3 regions of the Alteromonas sp. 009811495 genome follow, and region 3 is predicted to be linked to each of the others. Evidence: predicted binding sites of a transcription regulator. Region 3 holds the regulator's gene; each other region holds the start of a gene.
The links. The regulator FNR, encoded in region 3, switches genes on or off when oxygen is low (the NO sensors DNR and NnrR bind a similar motif). The targets are predictions, from matches to a motif close to TTGATCTAGATCAA.

Region 1 (4,292 bases), 810 kb from region 3:
CGATACTTTCAAACTTAGCGTTTGTCATGGCTAATTCGTCTCCCATGTAATAATAAGGAGTACCACGCATAGTGAGTAGAAAAGTACTAAGCAGCTTTGAGGATTGTTCTCGGTGTTCAGGTGTATCGTCGCCGAACCATGAGACTTGACGAGGAAAATCGTGATTTGTATGCCATTGGGTACCCCAGCCTTTTTCGTCAAAAGCTGTTGCCCAGTCACTCATAATTTTCTTAAACTTGACAAGATTTTTGTGGTCGCTATTCACGATTTTTCGGGCGTCTAGACCGAGTTCAACATGCTCAAAATGGTAATTCATATTGAGTTCTTGTCGGTCCTCATCAACAAGATCGTGAATATTCGACAAATTAGTGCCCGGTCCTTCTGCGACCGTCATTATGTCGTAGTGTTGCAGTACTTCCCGGTTCATTTCGTGCAAAAATTCATGAAGACGAGGACCACTGGCATATACGTCAATCATTTTATCTCCATGCACACCTTCAAATATCGGGTAACCGTCGTGCTTAGAGATAAACGTAATAACATCCATCCTGAACCCATCAATGCCTTTTTTAAACCAAAAGTGCATCATGTCGAAAATTTCTCTGCGTACAGTTGGGTTTTCCCAGTTCAAGTCCGGCTGCGTTTTATCAAAGTAGTGCAAATAGTACGCATTAGTTTGCTCGTCGAACGCCCACGCGCTGCCTTCTTCATCAAAATACGACCAACGCTCCGGTGGAGTTCCTTTTTCAGCTGGCCACCAGTGATAATAATCGCGGTAAGGATTGTCTCGTGAAGCCCGTGAGGCTTTAAACCATTCGTGCTCGCTGCTTGAGTGATTTACCACAAGATCCATAACCACCTTGATACCTCGTTGATGGAATCCTTCCAGCATTTCTTCGAAGTCGCGCATGGTGCCAAAGTCATCCATTATGTTGCGATAATCTGATATGTCGTAGCCATTATCGTAATTAGGTGACTGATAAATAGGGTTGAGCCAGACGATGTCTATGCCTAAGGATGCGATATAGTCGAGTCGCTGAATGATGCCTCTAAGATCACCAATTCCATCGCCGTTTGAGTCTTGAAAGCTGCGAGGATATATCTGATACACCACACCTTCTTTCCACCATTGACGGCTGATAGTGCTAAGTTTCATCCTACTTTCTCCTGATTGGCTATATGGTCTGGCTTGGAATTAATGCGAAGTGCTAAGCCAGCACCTATGATGAATAGTACGCCTGATAACGCTAGTGCGTTTCGAGGGTCACTGGCTAGTAGAGAATCGTACACATAGCCGATAGTGACCATTTCAAGAATTTGAGGAAGGCAAATCATGGCGTTCAGTAAACCCATGTAAACACCCACTCTTGCTGCCGGGGTAACATCAGCAGTAATAATAAAGGGCACCGTCATTACAGCCGACCAGCCAACGCCTATCAACGCCATACAAACGAAAGTCATATTGAGGTCGGTAGTTAACTGCATCGACAAAAAACCAGCGCCGCCAATTAGAAGAAAAAGCGCGTAGGTGTTGGCATCACCAATAAGTTTCACGCAGCGAACAATCACAAAGGCCATCACAATAGTGGCGATATTCATGATAGTAAATGCCATGCCTACCTGTGCCGTTCCCTCTACAAAACCGGGGCTATCTGGTGTGGGAGCGTTATAAACGTGGCGAGCAATTGACAATGAGAGGTATTGCCACATTAATGGCAGTGCAAACCATGTGGCGAGTTTTACCCACCAAATTGCTTTTAATGATTTGGGCATTTCTAGCATTGCATTTAATAGCTCTGAGAAAACGTGACCGACCGATTTATGCTGCTGGTTCTTGCGAAAGGCGGCTATATCTTCTGGTGGTATCTCCTTGGTAGTAAAAAAAGACCATGTCGAAGAAATCAGTATGACCACTACACCGGCGATAAAAGAGTATTTAACAACTTCGGGAATTTCTTTGCCGTCAGTTTCAATTGAAACACCAAATGCAATCATGATCAGCGGCATAAGTCCCGCAAGCATTTGCCCTGCTGCCACCATGAAAGTCTGTAACGCGTAGGCTAGTGGTCTTTGCTGGTGATTTACTTTATCACCAACAAGGGCGCGGTAAGGTTCCATCGCGGTATTCATGGCAGCATCAAGCATCCAAAATAGCCCAACAACCATCCACAGTTCAGGTACGTAGGGCATGAACATAACAGCAATAGAACCTACCAATGCGCCCATCATGAAAAATGGCTTACGACGCCCAAAGCGAGTCCAAGTACCATCGCTGATCACGCCAATAAGAGGCTGTATAAGTAATCCAGTAACTGGTCCTGCTAGCCACAAAATGGGAAGCTCATGTTCTGCCGCACCGTGATAACGAAAGATCGGACTTAAGTTGGCCTGTTGCAGACCAAATCCGTATTGGATGCCAAAGAACCCGAAGCACATGTTCCATATTTGCCAGAAGCTCATTGTTGGCTTGAGTGAATCTTTCATATTGAAAACTCGTTATTAATAATTTGGTAACATTTCGTTATCAAAACTTAATCGTTTAAGTTTTATCTGTCAAATGTATTTACCAGAAATTTGCTAAGCCGAAGGTAATTGCTGAAAAGTGAAAAGAGGATTAGTACACCAATACAAAAATAGCATTGCGGTTACTTTGTTAGGAACAGAACTGAAACACGACTTTCACCTATCATTTGATGTAGATCAACAATGCCCAACAGTGAAGTGTTTGGCGCTTGGCACATTGATCTAGATCAGGTTTAGGCTGCTGTTCTTTCTCTATGATTAATGCAGTTAAAGAGGAGAACGATTATGTTGTGGACAATGATTAAAGACCCAGTAGTGTGGGGCTCACTTTTAGGTATAGGTATTATTGTTGGCATGATGATGTATTACACATACCTGTTTATGCACAATAGTGCTGACGAGGAAAAATAAACGTTTATCACCTGCTACATTGAATTTTCTAACGTTTATTATTTTGCAACGGGATATCAATTAATACCAACAGCGCCGCTTGTCCGCCGTATTCCAGTGGTGCTTGGTGAAATGCTCTTACGTGAGGGTGCTGTACAAGGTAATGTGGCAGGGCGGCTTTAAGAACGCCTTGCCCGAAACCATGCATAATGCTTACACAGTCAATTGACGATTTTCTAGCAGAGTGAATAAGTGCTGCCAGTTCCGCTTTTGCCATTTCTCTTGTTAAACCATGCAAATCTAGCATCATCTCAGGTGAGTAATCACCGCGTCTTAGTTGCTTAACAATGTGGGAAGACTCGCCGTCTCTGCAATAACGCATTGGTCCTTCTTGCGGCAAAGCAGCCTGATACATGTCTGAAAAACTAAATGAGGCAGCAAGTTGTTTGCTATGAGTGAGGTGTGCTGTTGAAGCCTGTTGGCGTTTGTTAAATAGCGCGACTTGTTTATCAGGTTCAATTTTGTCCTGCTGAAGGGGTTTTACGCCTTGCATTGCATCGGCAAATGAAAAGGTCTCTTCTTCAACACGGTCGATACTACCCGCATTGTTCAGTTTAGAAGCTAAAGTTTGTTTCTTTAAGGCTTTTAGTTCTTTTTTAAACGCTTTCATTATGAATCAATATGCAAATTAACATGGGCGAACACACTAAATGTTAGTATGATACCAGCTTTGTAATTGTTGATGTACCCAAACACCATGACCGATAAGTTTTACCTAGAAGAAGCCATTGAAGATCTGCATACTTTGTTAGATATGACACGATGGGCAACCAGTCGATTTAATGATGCGGCGTTGTATTTTGGTCATGGTACCGACAATGCATGGGACGAAGCGACAAGCTTGGTTATGCAGGCGCTGCATTTGCCACACCCTATTTTAGAGCAAGTCGGTGAAAGTGTACTGACATCTCGGTTAACCAAAAGTGAACGCGAGAAAATTGCAGAGCTTGTACTTAAGCGCGTACAAACCCGTATGCCGCTGCCTTATATCACCAATGAGGCGTGGTTTTGTGGCATGCCATTTTATGTTGATGAGCGTGTACTTATTCCGCGTTCGCCTTTTGCTGAGCTGATTCAAAATGAATTTGCGCCGTTTGTGGAAACCGCACCTTCGAGTATCCTCGATATGTGCACGGGCGGGGGCTGTATCGCCATTGCGTTGGCGCACGCCTATCCTGAAGCGCAAGTTGATGCAGTGGACATCAGTACCGACGCGTTAGAAGTGGCGGATATCAATATTCAGGAGCACGGATTAAGTCACCGTGTTTACCCCATTCAATCAGACTTGTTTTCAAGTTTAGAAGGTCAACGATACGACC
Region 2 (4,292 bases), 740 kb from region 3:
CATCCGCAGCGTATTTACTATCAGGATATTGCTGAATAAGACGTCTAAAATCTTCGAATGCTTGACGAGATTTGGAGGGGTCTCTATCTGTACGATCGATATTCATCAATTCTTGAAATAAATTGCTATCAGACTCCATATTAGTCAAGCCACGCATGTAATAGGCGTAATCAACGTCTGAATGATTTGGGTTTAAACGAATAAAGCGGTCGATAGTTGCTAACGTCTCATCAATCTTACCTGATTTGTAATAGCTATAAATCAGATCAAGTTGAACTTGGTGAGATAAAGGACCGAAAGGATAGCGTGAGTCCAATGCGCTCAATGTTTGTGCAGCCGCGCTAAAGTTGCCGACTTCCATACTTTGCTTCGCACTGTCGTAAAGTTGCTGCGCACCCATGTTAGCTAAAACGGCTTTCTCTTCATTATCTGAAGAACTGCATCCTGCGACAGATATCACAGCACCTAATAAGACCGGCGCTAGTAAACGAAATGATTTCATAATAATTCTAGTTTCCTGCTAAACAGTTTAAATACTTCGCTGTCTAAGCTCACGTGTTAAACAACAACACTTTAATTGCATTCTAACGTACTAACGGTGAGAAAAACCATACAAAAACGTAAACAACGCAGTGTACAGCGTGAATAGTTGTTATAATACTCTTTTTTAGACGTAATCAATGGTGTTATGACACAGTCGCCCAACACAATACAATTAGAAGCTTCAACGGAAGCTGCGCATTTTGGTTTACGGTTAGATCAGGTTTTAGCTGATTTGTTCCCTGAATATTCACGTTCCAAGTTAAAAACTTGGATCTTAGATGGGAACGTGGCGGTAAACGGAGAAGTTATCACAGTACCTCGCCATAAAATGGAGATGGACGAAGTGATTACCGTCAAGGCCGAAATGGACGTTCAAGTAACGAGCAAAGCACAAGACATTGCCCTCAACATTGTTTATGAAGATGACCACATTTTGGTAATCAATAAACCTGCTGATTTGGTAGTACACCCTGGTGCGGGGAATCCTAGTGGTACAGTACTAAATGCACTGCTTAATCATGTTCCTGATATCGATAAAGTTCCGCGTGCGGGTATCGTTCATCGTCTCGATAAAGACACTACCGGATTGATGGTTGTGGCAAAGACAATACCTGCGCAAACCCATCTTGTTGATCAACTTCAACGTCGTGAGATGAGCCGTGAGTACGAAGCAGTTGCATTGGGAACTATGGTTGCAGGTGGAATTGTAGACGCGCCAATTGGTCGTCACGCAACCAAACGCACGCATATGGCGGTTCGCGAAATGGGCAAACCAGCCGTAACGCATTACCGCGTGATAGAGAAGTTTCGAGCATACACGCATTTGCGCTTAAAACTTGAAACCGGACGAACGCACCAGATTCGTGTGCACATGGCGCACATCAAACATCCTTTGTTGGGCGATCAAGTATATGGCGGTCGTCCGCGTTTACCTAAAGGTGCATCGGAAGCGTTTATCAGTGCTCTTAGAGGGTTTCAGCGTCAAGCGCTACACGCAGCGCAGTTGTCTCTCTTCCACCCAGAAACAGAAGAGTGGATGACGTGGAAAGCACCGTTGCCACAGGATATGCAAGACTTGTTAAAGGCTGTCAAAAAAGACACCGAAGACAACCCGCAGGATATGCTGTAGTCGTATGTCGGTGACCAAGACGATAGAACCGCATTGGCGCTCACCCGACAATATTGTTGCATACACAAGTACGCGACTTGGAGGTGTTAGTCTTGGTGATTATCATGGACTAAACGTAGGAGCGCATGTTGGCGATGACTTATTGCTTGTCAAAGCCAACCGAGCACTTCTGCCACAGCACGAAAAGTTAACGTGGTTAGAGCAGGTACACTCTAACCGCGTTGTTGCTTTACCAACAATTGATACAACTGCCGATGCTGCGTACTCACAATCACCCCATTATTATTGTGCGGTAATGACTGCTGATTGTGTTCCCATTTTAATGTGCAATACCAAGGGAACAGAAGTGGCTGCAGTGCATGCTGGCTGGAAAGGACTAGAAAATGGCGTGATTGCAAACGCTGTCTGTCGTTTCGAAAGCGCGCCAAGTGAATTACTTGCATGGATTGGCCCGGCTATTTGCAAACAGTGTTACGAAGTAGATGAACGAGTTGCTGGGGTGTTTTCATCATATCCCGATGCGCTTTCTACAAGTGATTCAGTTGATAAGTATCTTTTGGACCTACCATTTATTGCACAAACTCAACTAAGTGCTTTAGGCGTGGATAACGTAACTCAAAGTGAACTCTGTACATACTGCCGCAATGATCTTTTTTATTCTCATCGACATGCAACGCACCAAGGTAAACGTGCGACTGGGCGCATTGTGAGTGTAATTGGTATTAAGTAGAAGGTAGTGCTGTTCTGGCAGTTGATTGGCCAAGTAGCGTGACTAAGCCATTTTGTATTATCTGTAGTTTGTTCTAAATCAACTATTTTGGTGTTTTTTACCCCTTTCGGCATCTTTTTAGCCAAGATTGCATTTTCGTACTTGAATCATAAATCACCAGATCCCATAACTACATCATCGAATTAAAAACATTTTATGTTTTCTTTTTAGGTTGAGATTATGAGATTAGACAGATTTACCAGTAAATTTCAGCTCGCTATATCCGATGCTCAATCACTCGCATTGGGTCGAGATCATCAATACATAGAACCTGTACATTTAATGACTGCCATGCTCAATCAGCAAGGCGGCTCAGTACGACCACTGTTAGACCAAGCTAATATCAATGTAAATGCTCTGCGTTCTGCATTAAGTCAAGCTATCGAACGTCTTCCAAGAATCGAGGGTATTGGCGGTGATGTTCAGTTAAGTAAAGACAGCGGTGTGCTACTTAATCTGTGTGACAAAATAGCGCAGCAGCGCAAAGACGAATACATCACGTCAGAGATTTTTGTACTCGCTGCGTTGCAAGACAAAGGGCGATTAGGTGAAATTCTTAAGAGCTTGAATATTAAGCAAGACGCTATTGAAGCGGCCATTGACGATATGCGTGGTGGTCAAAAAGTCACAGATCCAAATGCAGAAGATGTTAGGCAAGCGCTAGAAAAGTATACGACAGACTTAACCGAGCGTGCAGAGCAAGGAAAATTAGACCCTGTCATCGGGCGAGACGACGAAATTCGACGAACCGTGCAGGTGTTGCAGCGCAGAACAAAAAACAATCCTGTGTTAATTGGCGAACCTGGTGTGGGTAAAACCGCAATTGTGGAAGGGCTTGCCCAGCGTATTATTAATGGGGAAGTGCCTGAAGGACTTAAAAATAAGCGCGTGTTGGCGCTTGATATGGGAGCGCTGGTAGCGGGAGCAAAATACCGTGGTGAGTTTGAAGAACGCTTAAAAGCGGTACTTAATGAACTCGCTAAAGAAGAGGGGCGTGTAATCCTCTTTGTCGACGAGCTTCACACCATGGTAGGCGCGGGTAAAGGTGACGGTGCAATGGATGCAGGCAATATGCTCAAGCCTGCTCTAGCTCGAGGTGAGTTACACTGCGTAGGCGCCACAACGCTGGACGAATACCGTCAGTACATTGAAAAGGATGCTGCACTTGAGCGTCGATTCCAAAAGGTTCTAGTGGAAGAGCCAAGTGTTGAAGATACCATTGCTATACTGCGCGGGCTTAAAGAGCGCTACGAACTGCATCATTCTGTAGATATTACTGACCCTGCTATTGTGGCTGCGGCAAGTTTGTCTCACCGTTATATAAGTGATAGGCAATTACCCGATAAAGCTATCGATTTGATTGATGAAGCCGCTTCAAGTATTCGTCTTCAAATTGATTCAAAACCAGAAGATATGGACCGTCTAGAACGGCGTATTATTCAGCTAAAGCTTGAAGAGCAAGCGTTGGCAAAAGAGACGGACGACGCTAGTCACAAGCGCTTAGAAATGATTGAGCTAGAACGTGAACAAGCGGAAAGTAAATATGCAGAACTAGAGAAAGTGTGGCTAGATGAAAAAGACGCCATGCAGGGGACGCAAACAATAAAAGGTGAGCTTGAGCAAGCTAAGCTTGACCTTGAAATTGCACGACGTGCTTCAGATTTAAACCGCATGTCTGAATTGCAATATGGCCGTATTCCTGAGCTAGAGGCTAAACTAGAGCAAGCCGCAGAAAATGAAACTCGTGAAACTAAACTTGTCAAAAACAAAGTAACAGATGCAGAAATTGCTGATGTGTTGTCGCGTTGGACGGGCATTCCTGTAGCAAAAATGCTAGAAGGAGAGCGTGAC
Region 3 (4,292 bases):
GGAAACTCTGCTGCCTGAGAATATTTTTCGATATCTTTTTCAGTGCAATAGGCTAGTGGGCGAATAACAATGTGTTCACCGTTGTCGCTAACAAGCTTTGGTGGCATCGATTTTAGTTTACCGCCATGAAACATATTTAAAAAGAAGGTTTCTAGCATGTCATCACGGTGATGGCCTAGTGCAATTTTAGTTGCTCCTAATTCTTTCGCAGTGCGATACAAAATACCGCGACGCAAACGGGAGCAAAGAGAGCAGGTTGTTTTACCTTCAGGAATTTTATCTTTAACAATTGAATAGGTGTCTTCTTCGACGATTTTGTAATCGACACCAATGCTATCTAGATACTCAGGTAAAATATGCTCCGGAAAACCGGGCTGTTTCTGGTCTAGGTTTACGGCAACAATGTCAAAGTGAATAGGCGCAATTTTCTTTAAAAATAAAAGAATGTCGAGCATGGTGTAACTGTCTTTACCGCCTGATAAGCACACCATTACCTTGTCATTATTTTCAATCATTCCAAAATCGCCAATGGCTTTACCCACATTTCGGCGAAGGCGTTTTTGAAGTTTGTTGAAGTTGTACTTTTGCTTACTTTGCGTCGCATTTAAAGGCGCCGCATCAGCACCATTTGTGCCTAGACTCATAATTAACTAGCTTGGTTTGTAATAAAAGGCACATTATACAATAAAGCACCTTTTCGAAACCATGCCTGCGCGCGTTAATTTATTCGCTATTGTTTACTCAGAGCACTTGTTCGTTCAGAGCTCTTGTTCGGTTAGCATATTGACATCCTACTTTGCACAGTACTTAGTTTGCCAACGGTGATATAAAACCGTCGGGCTTGAGTGCCAACACATCGCAGTTCAGTTCATCGATAACATGTTCTGCAGTATTACCAATCAAAGCGGCTGAAATGCCAACTCTGCCAACTGTGCCGATGATAACGAGTTCTGCGTCAATGTCTTTTGCAACCATGGGGATAACCTTTTCTGGTAATCCTTCTTTAACTACGCATTTATTATCAGGTACACCATATTTAAGTGCGTGGGCGCGCATTTCTTTCTGGTGGTGCTGCTTAACCGCATCATGATAAGTGTCAGGGTCGAACTCAGGGACTTCAATAGCAATATTTAGCGGTGTTGAAGGGTAGCTGTTAACAAGATTGACATTCCCTTTTAAAAGCGACGCATAGTCGTTGGCAATAACGGTAATTTTATCATTGAGCGCGGCATGTTCGTCGTCTTCAGTACCTACGTTTACAGCAGCAATAATTTCGCCACCTTCTGGCCAATCGTGCTCTTTTACCAATAATACTGGACGAGGGCATTTACGCATCAGGTGCCAGTCTGTGGGCGTAAATATAACGGATGCCAAGTCATCATGTTTCTTAGTTGCTTTAACCACTAAATCGATTTGATTGTCCAAGGCATAATGAATAATTGATTCATAGGCGCGATTATTCCATTCAACAACAATATCAGTTTCTCCATAGCCTTGCTTGTGAAGCTCTCCTGATAGCCATTTGGCGTGTTCGTTAGTGACAGCGTCGCGCATTGACTCTCTTTCATCAGGGCTAAGCATAGTGGTCATGTCATAAGAGAGATCGTATACCACCATCATGGCTGTTACTGAAGCGCCCAATTTTGACGCTAATTCGTAGGCCCTGCTTAAGGCAGGTTGTGTGTCTCGCTCGGCATCAACAACAGCAAGGATGCGTTTGTACTCAATCATAACTACCCCTTATAAACAAAAGCTTAGTATTTAGTTTTATAAATACGTTGGACGCTTAAGGTAAGTGTAAACGACAATACTAAAAACGTTAGTTGTTTTAGATCAATAAATAAAAAAGGCGCAAACAAAGCGCCAATCTTAATCTTGTTACCAGTTGCTGATTAGGGTTCCTAACCGTTACACACAACGCTGGGACCGTTAAGTGCTTCTAGTTTTGTACTAAGCCTATCAAAATCTAAAATAGTAATAAGCTTGCCATCTACCTTGATAATACCGTCTTTTTGGAAGCGACTTAACAGGCGACTTATCGTTTCGATGGTCAAACCTAAATAGTTACCTATTTCGTTACGAGTCATCGTTAAGTGAAACTCTCTGTGTGAAAAACCACGTTCCTCAAAACGTTGAGACAAATGCGAGATGAAATATAAGAGACGCTCTTCGGCTGTGCGTTTGTTTAACAGCATAATCATATCGTGATCTTGCTTAATTTCCGCACTCATGAAGCTCATAATCTGGTGACGAAGTTTTGGAAATTGTACTGACATTTCATCTAACGTTTCGTAGGGGAGTTCGCACACCATTGCAGTTTCAAGAGCCTGCGTGTAGCTTTGATGCTGATTTTCACGTAGTGCATCAAAGCCTATGATATCGCCGGGAAAGTGAAAACCTGTTATCTGCTCTTCACCTTCTTTGTTTGTAACAAAAGACTTGAAAGAGCCTGTGCGAACAGCAAAGAGTGAACGAAAGGTATCGCCAGTTTGGATAAGCGTATCGCCCTTGTGGAGTGGCTTTTTACGCTCAATGATGTCATCAAGAGACTCAATTTCTGTCTTATTCAATGCCACTGGTAGACATAAATGACTGAAACTGCAGTTTTGACAATGTATAGAGAATTGGCTTCCTTTGCTCATAAATGCTAACTCACAAATTACAGGGTTTACTTTGTTATGATACCGCAAGATTTAGGCGATTGCGCGATAAATCAGATAAACAGCATATATAGCCATTATGCTCGCGATCCCTTGTCTAACCAATGTGTTTTTAAATCCAGAGATCAACCATTGACTCCCCAAGCTTGTCGCAATCAGTGTAGGCAAGGTGCCTAATCCAAAGAAGAACATAATTGCGCTACCTTGCAAGGCACTGCCAGAAGCCAATGACCATGTTAAAGTTGAATAGACTAACCCGCACGGTAACCATCCCCAAATGAAGCCGTAGGGAAAGGCGCTCAGCGGCGTTCTAAATGGTAAAAAACGTTTAGAGTAAGGCTGTATTTTTTTAAATATCCCGTTGCCCAACCGTTCTAGTTTGGTTAAGCCTGTATACCACTGCCCGAGATAGCATGCCAACAGCAGCAGCATGATGCCGCTAATCAGTGAAAGTGCATAATTTGCGAGAGGAATATAATCTGCGGCAATTTTTCCAAAAAAACCAGTTATACCGCCTGCGATGGTATAACTGACAATGCGCCCAATATTATAAGTCAGGGTATAGGGGAAGGGTGAAACGCCTTTTGGGGTAACCATTCGTAGTGCGGTGACAATACCCCCACACATTCCTACACAGTGAACGCCGCCTGCGAGCCCAATGAGAAAGGCAGAGAAGTAATTAATGCCTTCCATGAGTCTCGTTTTCAGGTTGATTGACTGATGTTTTCGCTGTGTTCGTGTGTTTAGATAAGTGAGTTAATTCTTCTTTTTCTTGCAGTTTCTTACGTTGTTCTGCAAGTTGTTTTTCCTCTGGCGACAGATCATCATCAAACAAAATACTGTAGCCTTGACGATCGAGGTCTTCAAACTGATTGGACTTTACAGCCCAAAAGAAAATAACGATAGCGACGGCCACGATAATGATGGCGATGGGTATAAGGACGTAAATAATGCTCATGCTACTTACTCAATAGTCGGGTTGAGTTTGTCACCACAATAATAGAACTTAGTGACATGCCTACCACAGCCATCCAAGGTGAAAGCAAACCAGATACAGCAAATGGTAGAATCAGAATGTTGTAACCTACAGACCAGCCAATATTTTGCCTAATTTTTTGTTTTACTTGCTTGGCGGTGGTAATTAACTCTGGAACAGAAAGTAATTGATCGCCAAGTAAGATAACATCGGCGGCGGTTTTTGCTACATCCGTTGCATTACCCACCGCTATAGCAACATCGGCGCTTGCTAATACTGGTGCATCATTAATACCATCTCCCATCATCATCACTTTTTTTCCGCTGGCTTGCATTGCCTGTACTTCGTGAAACTTATCTTCAGGAGTAAGACCACCTTTTGCAAGCTGTATGGGAAGGTGCTGTGATAGGGTATCTACATTGTGTTGGGTATCACCGCTAAGCACAATAAGTGAGTTATGCTTCCCAAGGGCATTAAGGGTGGTTTTGGTGTCTTTTCGTAACGTATCACTGACCTCAAATGCCCCTAAAAGCTTCCCGTTAACAGTGAGATACACGTTTGCGTTTATTGGAACAAGCGCAGTGTCGACTGCTACAAATGATGCACTTCCCATCATAAATTGTGCGTTATTTATTACACCGGTGATACCACCCCCT

Region 1: the regulator FNR is predicted to act here: its motif matches at 2,691-2,704, upstream of OZ660_RS05895 (DUF3149 domain-containing protein).
Region 2: the regulator FNR is predicted to act here: its motif matches at 2,471-2,484, upstream of clpB (ATP-dependent chaperone ClpB).

The regions. Positions count from the first base shown of each region.
Region 1 is NZ_CP113972.1:1,297,886-1,302,177, forward strand. Features, by position in the region: gene OZ660_RS05885 (glycoside hydrolase family 13 protein) at 1-1,156, opposite strand, end outside; gene OZ660_RS05890 (MFS transporter) at 1,153-2,484, opposite strand; gene OZ660_RS05895 (DUF3149 domain-containing protein) at 2,809-2,934, shown strand; gene smrB (endonuclease SmrB) at 2,963-3,583, opposite strand; gene prmB (50S ribosomal protein L3 N(5)-glutamine methyltransferase) at 3,671-4,292, shown strand, end outside.
Region 2 is NZ_CP113972.1:2,847,529-2,851,820, reverse strand. Features, by position in the region: gene OZ660_RS13005 (outer membrane protein assembly factor BamD) at 1-502, opposite strand, end outside; gene rluD (23S rRNA pseudouridine(1911/1915/1917) synthase RluD) at 689-1,672, shown strand; gene pgeF (peptidoglycan editing factor PgeF) at 1,677-2,402, shown strand; gene clpB (ATP-dependent chaperone ClpB) at 2,622-4,292, shown strand, end outside.
Region 3 is NZ_CP113972.1:2,111,560-2,115,851, forward strand. Features, by position in the region: gene ttcA (tRNA 2-thiocytidine(32) synthetase TtcA) at 1-644, opposite strand, end outside; gene uspE (universal stress protein UspE) at 808-1,731, opposite strand; gene fnr (fumarate/nitrate reduction transcriptional regulator Fnr) at 1,902-2,642, opposite strand; gene OZ660_RS09755 (sulfite exporter TauE/SafE family protein) at 2,694-3,353, opposite strand; gene ccoS (cbb3-type cytochrome oxidase assembly protein CcoS) at 3,340-3,618, opposite strand; gene OZ660_RS09765 (heavy metal translocating P-type ATPase) at 3,620-4,292, opposite strand, start outside.